3 regions of the Streptomyces sp. NPDC093065 genome follow, and region 2 is predicted to be linked to each of the others. Evidence: riboswitches for the same ligand, from Rfam matches in the RefSeq annotation. Region 2 holds a riboswitch; each other region holds the start of a gene.
What was found. Region 2 has a riboswitch for cobalamin ahead of ACIQFU_RS18040 (CoA-acylating methylmalonate-semialdehyde dehydrogenase). Riboswitches for the same ligand answer to the same signal wherever they lie in the genome.
Positions count from the first base shown of each region.

Region 1 (3,845 bases), on a different contig from region 2:
CGGGGGTGTAGACGGGGTGTTCGTAGGTCATCCGGGCCAGTACCCGGCCGGGGTCGACGCGGTCCCCGCCGCCGAGCGTGACGACGTAGGTGTCGGCGGCGTCGAGGCGCTGCAGCCGGTTCATGTCGTAGCTGACCCGGACCCGGTCGGCGCCGGCGTCACAGGCCGGCATGAGGTAGTTCCAGGAGGACCGGGCTCCGCGCGAGCGCGGCAGCAGCGCGGTGTCGGTGTGGAGGAGGGTGGCGTTGCGGGAGTACCGGAAGGCGCCGAGTACCTCCTTCTCGTCGGGCGTCGGGTCGGCCAGCAACTCCAGTGCCCGGTCCGGGTGGACGGCGACGACGAGGTGGTCGTAGGTGTCGGTGGTGCCGTCGGCCGCGGTGACGTCCACGCCGTCCGCGTGCCGGGTCACCGAGCGGACCGGGGCGCCGGTGCGCACGTCGGGCAGCCGCTCGGCGATGCGGTCGACGTAGGAGCGGGAGCCGCCGGTGACCGTGCGCCACACCGGGGAGCCGCCAACGGCGAGCATGCCGTGGTGGTGCAGGAAGCGGAACAGGTAGGCGGCCGGGTAGCGCAGGGCGGTGGCGGCGTCGCAGGACCAGACGGCGGAGACCACGGGCGTCATGAAGTGGGCGCGGAAGTACGGCGAGAAGCCCTCGCGGTCCAGGAACTCGCCGAGCGTCGGGGCCCGGTCGGCCGCACCGCCGTCGAGCAGCCTGCGGGCGGCGCGGTGGAACCGGGGCACCTGCGCGAGCAGGCGCAGGTAGGGGACGTGCAGGGCGTTGCGCGGGCGGGCGAGCAGTCCGGCGGGGCCGCGGGCGCCGGCGTACTCGAGACCGCAGCCCTCGCACCGCACCGACATGCTCATCTCCGACTCCTGCGTGGCCACCCCGAGTTCGTCGAAGAGGCGCAGCAGGTTCGGGTAGGTGCGGCGGTTGTGCACGATGAACCCCGAGTCGACCCGGTGGACGCGGCCGTCGGGGGCCGTCAGGTCGTGGGTGTGGGCGTGCCCGCCGAGGCGGTCGTCGGCTTCGTAGAGGGTGACGCGATGCGCGCGGCCCAGTACGTACGCGGCGGTCAGGCCCGCCACTCCGCTGCCGACGACGGCGGTGCGACGTGCGGCCTCCCCTGCTGCTCGCGGCATTTCGCTGCTCCTCCACCCCACTGTGATCAACGCTTGCGTGGGTAATCCGGAGCCGGGGGGCGTGCGGATTGGAGCGGGTTGCGGACCGCCACCAGTCCGGGGGCGGCCCGGCAACGGATCACCTGGGACGGGCGGGGCCCGGGGAGAACAAGGCAGCGGAAGGGAAGAGGACGGGCATGAGCATGGGCATGGGCGTCGAGCACGATCCGTCGACGGAGGGCGCGCTGCGGGTGCGGCGACGGCCGCACCGGACGCGGGCCGCCGTGCTGGTACTGCACGGCGGCCGGGCCCGGAGCCGCAGCGCGGCACGGCCCTGGCAGCTCGCGGCGCTGCGGATGCACCCGTTCCTGCGGTCGCTGGCGGCGGTCTCCGGCCACGACGACGTGCTCCTCGCCCGGGTTCGTTACCGCAGCCGCGGCTGGAACGGGGGCGCCGCGGAGCCGCTGCGGGACACCCGACGCGCCCTTGAGGAGCTGCACGGCCTCGTCGGTGACGTGCCGGTGGTCCTGCTCGGCCACTCCATGGGCGGCCGGGCGGCCCTGCGCGCGGCGGACGCCGACGGGGTACGCGGCGTGGTGGCCCTGGCGCCCTGGTGCCCGCCGGGCGAGCCCGTCGCCCAGCTGCGCGGCCGGGACGTGCTCCTTCTGCACGGCGACCGCGACCGCGTCACGGACCCCGCCGAGTCCGTCGCGTACGTCTCCCGGGCCCGCGCGGCCGGGGCCCGGGCGGGCATGCTGCTCATGGCGGACGGCGACCACGCCATGCTCCGCCACCACGCCCGCTGGCACCGCACCGCGACCGCTGCCGTCGCCCACCTGATCGCGCCGAAAGCGGCACCTTCCGAGCAGTTCGACCGGGCCTTCGCGGCCGGGCCGCCGGTGCGAGCAGGGCGTCGGCCAAGGCGGACCTCCCGGCTGCCGTAGTGTCCCGTTTGCGGTCGGAGGGTGCCGGGCGGCAGGCTGCCGGTGTGGCCACTTTGCTGATCGTGCATCACACGCCGTCGCCCAACTGCCAGGCGATGCTGGAGTCCGTCGTGTCCGGGGCGAGCGCGCCCGAGATCGAGGGGGTGAGGGTGGTCCGGCGGGCGGCCCTGGCGGCCACGGCCGTCGACGTGCTGGAGGCCGACGGGTTCCTGCTCGGCACTCCGGCCAACCTGGGCTACATGTCGGGTGCGCTCAAGCACTTCTTCGACCAGGTCTACTATCCCTGCCTGGACGAGACGCGTGGCCGTCCCTTCGGTTACTACGTCCACGGGGGCAGCGACACCACCGGCGCGGTGCGCGGCATCGAGTCGGTCGCGACCGGCCTCGGCTGGCAGCGTGCGGCGCCCGCGGTGACCGTGGCCGGTGAGCCCGGCAAGGCCGACCTGCGGGCCTGCTGGGAACTGGGGGCCACCCTCGCCGCCGGCCTGATGGAGGACTGATCCCCGGGCCTTTTCGGCCCGGCGACCGCCGGCTGAGCAGCAGCACCAGCGCGAAGGAGCAGACCGCCCCGGCGAAGGCCCCGCCCGGGACGGACAGCGCACCGCCGCCCACACCGGGCACGACGACCAGGACGGCGCCGGTCGAGGCGCCCGAAGAGACGCCCAGCACGAAGGGGTCGGCGAGCGGGTTGCGCAGCAGGGCTGGAGCACGGCCCCGCACACGGCGAGTCCGGCGCCGCACACCGCGGCGAGGAGGGTGCGCGGCAGCCGCAGGTCCCAGACGACCCCGTCACGCAGCGGGGAGACGTCCCCGGCGGCGGTGCCGGCGCCGAGATGGGCGGCGATCACGGACCACACGTCGGCGACGCCGATGTCCGCCGGACCGATGGTGACGGCGACGGCCACGGAGGCGCACAGGGCGACGACCCCGGCCGCCGCCCACGCCAGGGGCGTGCGGCGGGCAAGGAGGATCCACTGGCGTCGAGGGCTCATGCGCGAAGCCCGTCCGTACGATGCGGCCCGCGCCGCACGCGGCACGGGTGCCAGCAGGTCTTCGGACTCGGGTTCGACCGGGCGGAACGCCTTCCCGGACGGCCTGCGCCGCCCAGTGGCCCGTGCTCCGCCCGTCCCCCTCACCGCTGCGCGTCAGTTCCGGATTCGCACCGGATTCCCTGACCCACCAGGTGAGTTCGACTGGCCTGCGCCGGCTACCACAGGGCCGCCGAGCCCCCGGGGAGCGGGCCACTGCCCGACCCGCTCCCCGGGCCCGAGCGTCAGCTCTTGGGCATGAGGACGGTGTCGATGATGTACACGTTGGCGTTGGCGGTCTTCACGTTGCCGCAGACGACCTGGGCGGAGTCGTCGACCTTGTAGGACTCGCCCGATCCCGAGGTGGTCAGCTTGGACTTCTGCAGCGTGTCGAAGGAACCGTTCTCCAGGTCCTTGGGGGCGAGCTTCTGACCCACCACGTGGTAGGTCAGGATGTCGGTCAGCATCGCCTTGTCATTGAGGACCTTGTCCAGGTCGGCCTTCGGGATCTTGGCGAAGGCGTCGTTGGTCGGCGCGAACACCGTGATGTTCTCGGCGTTGTTGAGCGTGTCGACCAGGCCGGCCTTCTTCACCGCGGACACCAGCGTGGACAGGGCCGGGTTGTTCGAGGCGGCCGTGGCGACCGGGTCCTTTGCCATGCCGTCGAACGAACCGGCGCCCTCCTTCGGCACCGTGGAGCAGGCCGGGCCGAAGGGCTCGTCGGAGTCCGCCATGCCGCCGGAGGTGTCGGCC
Region 1 covers NZ_JBIVPJ010000003.1:237,341-241,185, reverse strand. Annotated here, with positions in the region: gene ACIQFU_RS07030 (NAD(P)/FAD-dependent oxidoreductase) at 1-1,141, opposite strand, end outside; gene ACIQFU_RS07025 (alpha/beta fold hydrolase) at 1,318-2,064, shown strand; gene ACIQFU_RS07020 (flavodoxin family protein) at 2,109-2,564, shown strand; partial or broken gene ACIQFU_RS07015 (iron chelate uptake ABC transporter family permease subunit) at 2,581-3,056, opposite strand; cobalamin riboswitch at 3,091-3,277, opposite strand; gene ACIQFU_RS07010 (fasciclin domain-containing protein) at 3,338-3,845, opposite strand, start outside.
Region 1: another riboswitch for cobalamin. It lies ahead of ACIQFU_RS07015 (iron chelate uptake ABC transporter family permease subunit); the one in region 2 lies ahead of ACIQFU_RS18040 (CoA-acylating methylmalonate-semialdehyde dehydrogenase).

Region 2 (3,845 bases):
CCATGCTGGGCGTCCTGTCCGCCGTCAACGCCGCCCTGCGCCCGCTTGGCGCCGGAACCGCCGGCATCGAGACCGTCTTCTTCGTCCTGGTCCTCGCCGGACGCGTCTACGGCCCCGGCTTCGGCTTCACCCTGGGCTGCACCTCCCTGTTCGCCTCCGCCCTGATCACCGGCGGGGTCGGGCCGTGGATGCCGTACCAGATGTTCGGCTGCGCCTTCGTCGGGATGCTCGCCGGACTGCTGCCCCGCGCCTCGGGCCGCCGGGAGGTGCTCATGCTCGCCGTCTACGGATCGCTCTCCGGCTACCTCTTCGGTTTCCTCCTCAACCTCTCCTTTTGGCCTTTCTCCCTCGACCCGAACAGCTCCATCGCCTACCTGCCCGGCCTGCCCTTCACCGAGCAGTGGCACCGCTACCTCGCCTTCGACCTCGCCACCTCGCTCGGCTGGGACACGGGTCGGGCGGTCACCAACTTCGTGTGCGTCCTGCTGGCCGGCCCGGCGGTGCTGACGACGTTCCGGCGCGCCGCGCGCAAGGCCCGCTTCCGGGCGCCGGTACGCTTCGCCGCACCCCGTACGGCCGAGTCCGACCCCCACTGACCAGGCATTTTCCACCGAATAGCCGACGACAGTGGATTTACTAGGACGTCCAACTATATAGTCGTGAGCGTAGGCCCGCGGTGCAGGGAAGCCGGTGTGAATCCGGCACGGTCCCGCCACTGTGACCGGGGAGTACGCCGTCGAGCAGTACGCCACTGACGAGAAGGATGTCGGGAAGGCGGACGGCGCGCGCTGATCCGGGAGTCAGGATACCGGCCGCGGGATGTTCCGTGTTGTCCACGAGGATGGAGCTGACACGCATGGCACCGGTGTGCGTTCACGATCCCGGCGGTATCCCAGCGCTGTTCCCGGGCTTTCCCGGCCTCTGACCGTTACCGCCTGACGGCCCCCTTCGCCATACGCGATCTCGCGCCGCCCCGCACCCGCACGCCCCCGCGCCGGTGTGCGGCTGTCCGGCGCGCCATCCGGATCACCTGACGAGAGCAGGCACCCATGGTCCGCGTGCAAGACGTACAAGACCGCGCCCCCGTGCGCGAGCTGACCCACTTCGTCGGCGGCAAGCACACCCCGGGAACCTCCGGCGCCTACGGCGACGTGTACGACCCCAACACCGGCGAGATCCAGGCCCGTGTGCCGCTGGCGAGCCGGGCCGAGACCGAGGCGGCGATCGCCGACGCCGAACGTGCCCAGCGGGAGTGGGGTGCCTGGAATCCCCAGCGCCGAGCCCGGGTCTTGCTGCGCTTCCTCCAGCTCGTCGAGCAGGAGAAGGAGGCGCTGGCCCGGCTGCTGTCGGCCGAGCACGGCAAGACGGTTGCCGACGCCCACGGCGACCTCCAGCGCGGCCTGGAAGTCGTCGAGTTCGCCGCCGGTATTCCGCACCTGCTCAAGGGCGAGTTCACCGACAACGCCGGCACCGGTATCGACGTGCACTCCCTGCGCGCGCCCCTCGGCGTCGTCGCCGGGATCACCCCGTTCAACTTCCCCGCGATGATCCCCCTGTGGAAGGCCGCCCCGGCGCTGGCCTGTGGCAACGCCTTCATCCTCAAGCCCTCGGAGCGGGACCCGTCCGTTCCGCTGCGGCTCGCCGAACTGTTCCTGGAGGCGGGCCTGCCGCCGGGCGTCCTCAACGTCGTCAACGGCGGCCGGGAGGCCGTCGATACCCTCCTCGAAGACCCGCGCGTGGCCGCCCTCGGCTTCGTCGGCTCCACCCCGATCGCCGCGCACGTCTACGCCACCGCCGCGGCCCACGGCAAGCGTGCCCAGTGCTTCGGCGGCGCCAAGAACCACATGATCGTGATGCCGGACGCGGACCTCGACCAGGCCGTCGACGCCCTGATCGGCGCCGGTTACGGATCGGCGGGCGAGCGCTGCATGGCGGTCTCGGTAGCTGTCCCGGTCGGCGAGGAGACCGGCGACGCGCTCGTGGCCCGGCTGAAGGAGCGCATCGGCACCCTGAGGATCAGCCGCAGCGACGACCCCGACGCCGACTTCGGCCCGCTGGTCGGCCAGGACGCCGTCGACCGCGTCCGCTCCTACGTCGACCTCGGCGTCGAGGAGGGCGCGGAACTCGTCGTCGACGGCAGGGACTTCACACTCCCCGGGCACGAGAACGGCTTCTTCGCCGGAGCCTCCCTCTTCGACCGGGTCACCCCGGCCATGCGCATCTACCAGGAGGAGATCTTCGGCCCGGTCCTGTGCGTCGTACGGGCCGCCGACTACGAGGAGGCCCTACGCCTGCCCAGCGAGCACACCTACGGCAACGGCGTCGCGATCTTCACCCGCGACGGCGACACCGCCCGCGACTTCACCCGCCGCGTGAACACCGGCATGGTCGGCGTCAACGTGCCCATCCCGGTCCCGGTCGCCTACCACACCTTCGGAGGCTGGAAGCGCTCCGGCTTCGGCGACCTCAACCAGCACGGCCCCGACGCCATCCGCTTCTACACCCGCACGAAGACGGTCACGTCGCGCTGGCCCGCAGGGCTTCGGGAGGGCGCGAGCTTCACGATCCCGACGATGGGATGAGGGGTGCGATGACTGCCGCTCTGCTCACCGAGGACCAGCAGGCCCTCGTCGAGACCACCCTCGACTTCGCCCAGGACCACCTCGCCCCGCACGCCCTGGACTGGGACCGCGACAAGCACTTCCCCCTCGACGTCCTGCGCAAGGCGGCCGGGCTCGGCCTCGGCGGCGTCTATGTCCGCGAGGAGCACGGCGGTTCGGGGCTGACCCGGTCCGACGGCGTCCTCGTCTTCGAGACCCTCGCCTCCGGCTGCCCGTCCATTGCCGGATACCTCTCCATCCACAACATGGTCGCCTGGATGATCGACCAATATGGTGATCCCGCCCAGCGCGAGCGGTGGCTGCCCCGCCTGTGCGCCATGGAGGACCTCGCCAGCTACTGCCTCACCGAACCCGGCGTCGGTTCCGACGCGGCGGCCCTCACCACCCGCGCCGTCCGTGACGGCGACGGCTGGATCCTCAACGGCGTCAAGCAGTTCATCTCCGGAGCAGGAGCCTCCCAGCTGTACGTCGTCATGGCCCGTACCGGCGCCGACGGGCCCGATGGGATCTCCGCGTTCGTCGTCGACAAGGACGATGCTGGACTCGAATTCGGGCCGAACGAACGCAAGATGGGCTGGAACGCGCAGCCCACCCGTCAGGTCGTCCTGGACTCCGTCCGGCTGCCCGCCGACCGGCTGCTCGGCGGTGAGGGCGAGGGCTTCCGCATCGCGATGAACGGCCTCAACGGCGGCCGGCTCGGCATCGCTGCCTGCTCGCTCGGCGGCGCCCGCAGCGCCCTGGACCGCAGCCTGGCCCACCTCGCGGACCGGGAGGCGTTCGGAGCGCGTCTCCTCGACGCTCCGGCGCTGCGGTTCCGCCTCGCGGACATGGCCACGGAACTGGCTGCCGCCCGTGCCCTCGTACAGCAGGCCGCCCAGGCCCTCGACCGCAGCGACCCGCAGGCCCCCTGCCTCTGCGCGATGGCCAAGCGCTTCGCCACCGACACCGGCTACTCGGTCGCGGACAGGGCGCTGCAGCTGCACGGCGGCTACGGCTACCTCGCCGAGTACGGCATCGAGAAAATCGTCCGGGACCTGCGGGTCCACCAGATCCTGGAAGGAACCAACGAGATCATGCGCGTCATCGTGGCCCGCGGCCTGACGGAGGCGTTCGGATGACCGCCACCGACGAACCCGTCCTGACCCATACCGCCGGCCGGGCCGGCTACCTCACCCTCAACCGGCCGGGGGCCCTCAACGCCCTCACCCACGCCATGGTCCGCCG
Region 2 covers NZ_JBIVPJ010000009.1:147,430-151,274, forward strand. Annotated here, with positions in the region: gene ACIQFU_RS18035 (ECF transporter S component) at 1-596, shown strand, start outside; cobalamin riboswitch at 638-832, shown strand; gene ACIQFU_RS18040 (CoA-acylating methylmalonate-semialdehyde dehydrogenase) at 1,086-2,582, shown strand; gene ACIQFU_RS18045 (acyl-CoA dehydrogenase family protein) at 2,591-3,739, shown strand; gene ACIQFU_RS18050 (enoyl-CoA hydratase/isomerase family protein) at 3,736-3,845, shown strand, end outside.

Region 3 (3,845 bases), on a different contig from region 2:
CGACCGGCACCGGGATGGGCACGTTGACGCCGACCATGCCGGTGTTCACGCGCCGGGTGAAGTCGCGGGCGGTGTCGCCGTCCCGGGTGAAGAGCGCCACGCCGTTGCCGAAGGTGTGCTCGCTGGGCAGGCGCAGCGCCTCCTCGTAGTCGGCGGCGCGCACCACGGACAGCACAGGGCCGAAGATCTCCTCCTGGTAGACGCGCATGGCGGGTGTCACCCGGTCGAAGAGGGAGGCGCCGGCGAAGAAGCCGTTCTCGTGCCCTTCCAGGACGAAGTCCCGCCCGTCCACAACGAGGTCCGCGCCCTCCTCGACGCCGAGGTCGACGTAGGAGCGGACCCGGTCCACGGCGTCCCGGCCGACCAGGGGACCGAAGTCGGCCTCAGGGTCGTCGCTGCGGCCGATCCGCAGCGCGGCGATGCGTTCCTTGAGCCGGGCCACGAGCGCGTCGGCGGTTTCCTCCCCCACCGGGACGGCGACCGAGATCGCCATACACCGCTCCCCCGCCGAGCCGTACCCGGCGCCGATCAGCGCCTCCACGGCCTGGTCGAGGTCGGCGTCCGGCATCACGATCAGGTGGTTCTTGGCGCCGCCGAAGCACTGGGCGCGCTTGCCGTGGGCAGCGGCGGTGGCGTAGACGTGCGCGGCGATCGGAGTGGAGCCGACGAAGCCGAGGGCGGCCACGCGGGGGTCCTCGATGAGGGTGTCGACGGTCTCGCGGGCGCCGTTGACGACGTTGAGGACGCCGGGCGGCAGTCCCGCTTCCAGGAACAGTTCGGCGAGCCGCAGCGGGACGGACGGGTCCCGTTCGGACGGCTTGAGGACGAAGGCGTTGCCGCAGGCCAGCGCGGGGCCGGCCTTCCACAGGGGGATCATCGCGGGGAAGTTGAAGGGGGTGATTCCGGCTACGACGCCGAGCGGGGCGCGCAGGGAGTGGACGTCGATGCCGGTGCCGGCGTTGTCGGTGAACTCTCCCTTGAGGAGGTGCGGAATGCCGGCGGCGAACTCGACGACCTCCAGTCCGCGCTGGATGTCGCCGTGGGCGTCGGCGATCGTCTTGCCGTGCTCGGCGGACAGGAGCCGGGCCAGCGTGTCCTTCTCCTGCTCGACGAGCTGGAGAAAGCGCATCATGACCCGGGCGCGGCGCTGCGGGTTCCATTCGCCCCACTCGCGTTGCGCGTGGACCGCGTCGGCGATGACCACCTCGGTCTCGGCGCGGTTCGCGAGGGGCACCAGGGCCTGCACCTCGCCGGTGTTGGGGTCGTACACCTCGCCGAAGGACCCCGAGGTGCCCGGGGTGCGCTTGCCGCCGACGAAGTGGGTCAACTCGCGCACGGAGGCGCGTTCGTGCTCGCGGACCATGACTGCCTGCTCTCGTCAGGAGGGATCGGGATCCGGGGATGGCGCGCTCACCCCGCACGCGGACGCCGGTGGCGTACGGGTGCCGGGAACGCGGGAACGCTCATGGCCCAAAGCCCTGTCAGACGGGGGGCTCACCAGGGTCGTGGATACACACCGGTGCCATGCGTGTCAGCTCCATCCTCGTGGACAACACGGAACATCCCGCGGCCGGTATCCTGACTCCCGGATCAGCGCGCGCCGTCCGCCTTCCCGACATCCTGCTCGTCAGTGGCGTCCTGCTCGACGGCGTACTCCCCGGTCACAGTGGCGGGACCGTGCCGGAATCACACCGGCTTCCCTGCACCGCGGGCCTTGTGCTCGCGACTATATAGTTGGACGTCCTAGTAAATCCAGTACCGTGAGCGGGTCCCCGGACACGACGGGTCAGCAAGGTTCGGAATCGGCCGTCCGGGGTCCGGCGAAGCGGACCGGAGCGCGGAACCTGGCCTTGCGTGCGGCTCGCCGGAAGGTGGTCAGCACCGCCGGCCCCGCCAGCAGGATGCACACGAGGTTGGTGACGGCCCGCCCGGTGTCCCACCCGAGGGACGTGGCCACGTCGAAGGCGACGTAGCGCTGCCACTGCTCGGTGAAGGGCAGTCCTGGCAGGTAGGCGATGGAGCTGTTCGGGTCCAGGGAGAACGGCCAGAAGGAGAGGTTGAGGAGGAACCCGAAGAGATAGCCGGACAGGGAACCGTAGACGGCCAGCATCAGCACCTCACGACGGCCCGTGGCCCGGGGAAGGAATCCGGCGAGCATCCCGACGAAGGCGCAGCCGAACATCTGGTACGGCATCCACGGCCCGACCCCGCCGGTGATGAGCGCCGAGGCGAACAGCGAGGTGCACCCGAGGGTGAAGCCGAAGCCCGGGCCGTAGACACGGCCGGCCAGGACCAGGACGAAGAAGACGGTCTCGATACCCGCGGTTCCGGCGCCCAGGGGACGCAGGGCCGCGTTCACGGCGGACAGGACGCCCAGCATGGCCAGGGCCTTGGAGTCGATGCCGCCCTCGGCGATCTCCGAGAGGACCACACACAGGACGAGCACCAGGAGCACGCCGAAGATGAGCGGGGGCACGTAGTTCGATCCGAACTTCCCGGGTGCGACGACGAACGGCCAGAAGAAGGCGACGACACCGAGGAACGCCGCCAGGGTCATGACGACGCCGACGCGTGGGGTCAGCCGGATGGCGGCGGTGGTCGTCGTCATGATCGGGCCGCCTTCACCTGGTCGACGGTCAGATAGGGCAGCGGGGCGAGGATCTTCGCCGTCTGGGGCGCGAACACGGGAGAGGAGACGATGACGTCCGGGGTCGGACCGTCGTCGACGACGTCTCCCTCGGCCATGACGACAACGCGGTCGGCGGCGCGGGCGGCGAACTCGACGTCGTGGGTGGAGATCACCACCGTCCTGCCCTCCGCTGCGAGGGCGTTCACGACGCCGATCAGTGCGGTCTTCGCCCGGTAGTCCAGGCCGCGGGTGGGCTCGTCCAGCAGAACGACCTCGGGCGCGGCGGAGAGCTGGATGGCGAGGACGAGGGCGAGCTTCTGTCCCTCCGACAGGTCGCGGGGGTGGGTGGCGTCGTCGATGCCCACGGCGAGCCGGTCCAGCACGATGCGGGCCTTCGTCGTGGTGCCCGACTCGGTGTCCGCCTGGTCGAGCTCCTGCTGCACGCTCTCCAGGTAGAGCAGGTCGGAGGGGGTCTGCGGGACCAGCCCGACGAGTTGACGGGACCGGGTGGCGGGCACGTCGCGCGGATCGGGGCCGTCGGCCGACTTCACCGTCCCGGCGCGGCGCGGGCCCGACCCCTGCAGCGCCCACAGGAGGGAGGACTTGCCGGAGCCGTTGCGGCCCATGAGGGCGGTCACCTCACCCGCGTACAGGTCGAGGTCGACCTCCCGTACGGCGGGAACGCCGCCGTAGGTGACGGTGATGCCGCGCGCCGTCAGGAGCCGGCGCCGCTCGCCGGCCGGGGCCGAGCGGACCGGGTCCGGCGTGCGGGCGGCCAGTTCGGTGCGCAGGGGGGCGGCGGCACGGCGGGCGTCGCGGATCGACAGGGGCAGGGGTGACCAGTCGGCTGCCCGGCCCAGTTCGACGATCGGTGGCGCGATGGCCGACGTGCGCAGGATCTCGGCGGCGGGACCGATGCGGGCGCGGCCGTCACCGGGGAGGTGGAGGACACGGTCGGCGTACTGGACGACGCGCTCCAGCCGGTGCTCGGCCATCAGGACGGTGACGCCGAGGTCGTGGACGAGGCGGGTGACCGCGGCGAGGACCTCCTCGGCTGCCGTCGGGTCCAGGGCGGAGGTCGGTTCGTCCAGGACCAGGACCCGTGGATGGGCGGTGAGGACCGAGCCGATGGCGACACGCTGCTGCTGACCGCCGGAGAGTTCGTGCAGCGCACGGTGACGCAGGTCGGCGAGGCCCAGCAGGTCCAGGGTCTCCT
Region 3 covers NZ_JBIVPJ010000015.1:108,607-112,451, forward strand. Annotated here, with positions in the region: gene ACIQFU_RS25000 (CoA-acylating methylmalonate-semialdehyde dehydrogenase) at 1-1,363, opposite strand, end outside; cobalamin riboswitch at 1,551-1,732, opposite strand; gene ACIQFU_RS25005 (ECF transporter S component) at 1,787-2,608, opposite strand; gene ACIQFU_RS25010 (ABC transporter ATP-binding protein) at 2,605-3,845, opposite strand, start outside.
Region 3: another riboswitch for cobalamin. It lies ahead of ACIQFU_RS25000 (CoA-acylating methylmalonate-semialdehyde dehydrogenase); the one in region 2 lies ahead of ACIQFU_RS18040 (CoA-acylating methylmalonate-semialdehyde dehydrogenase).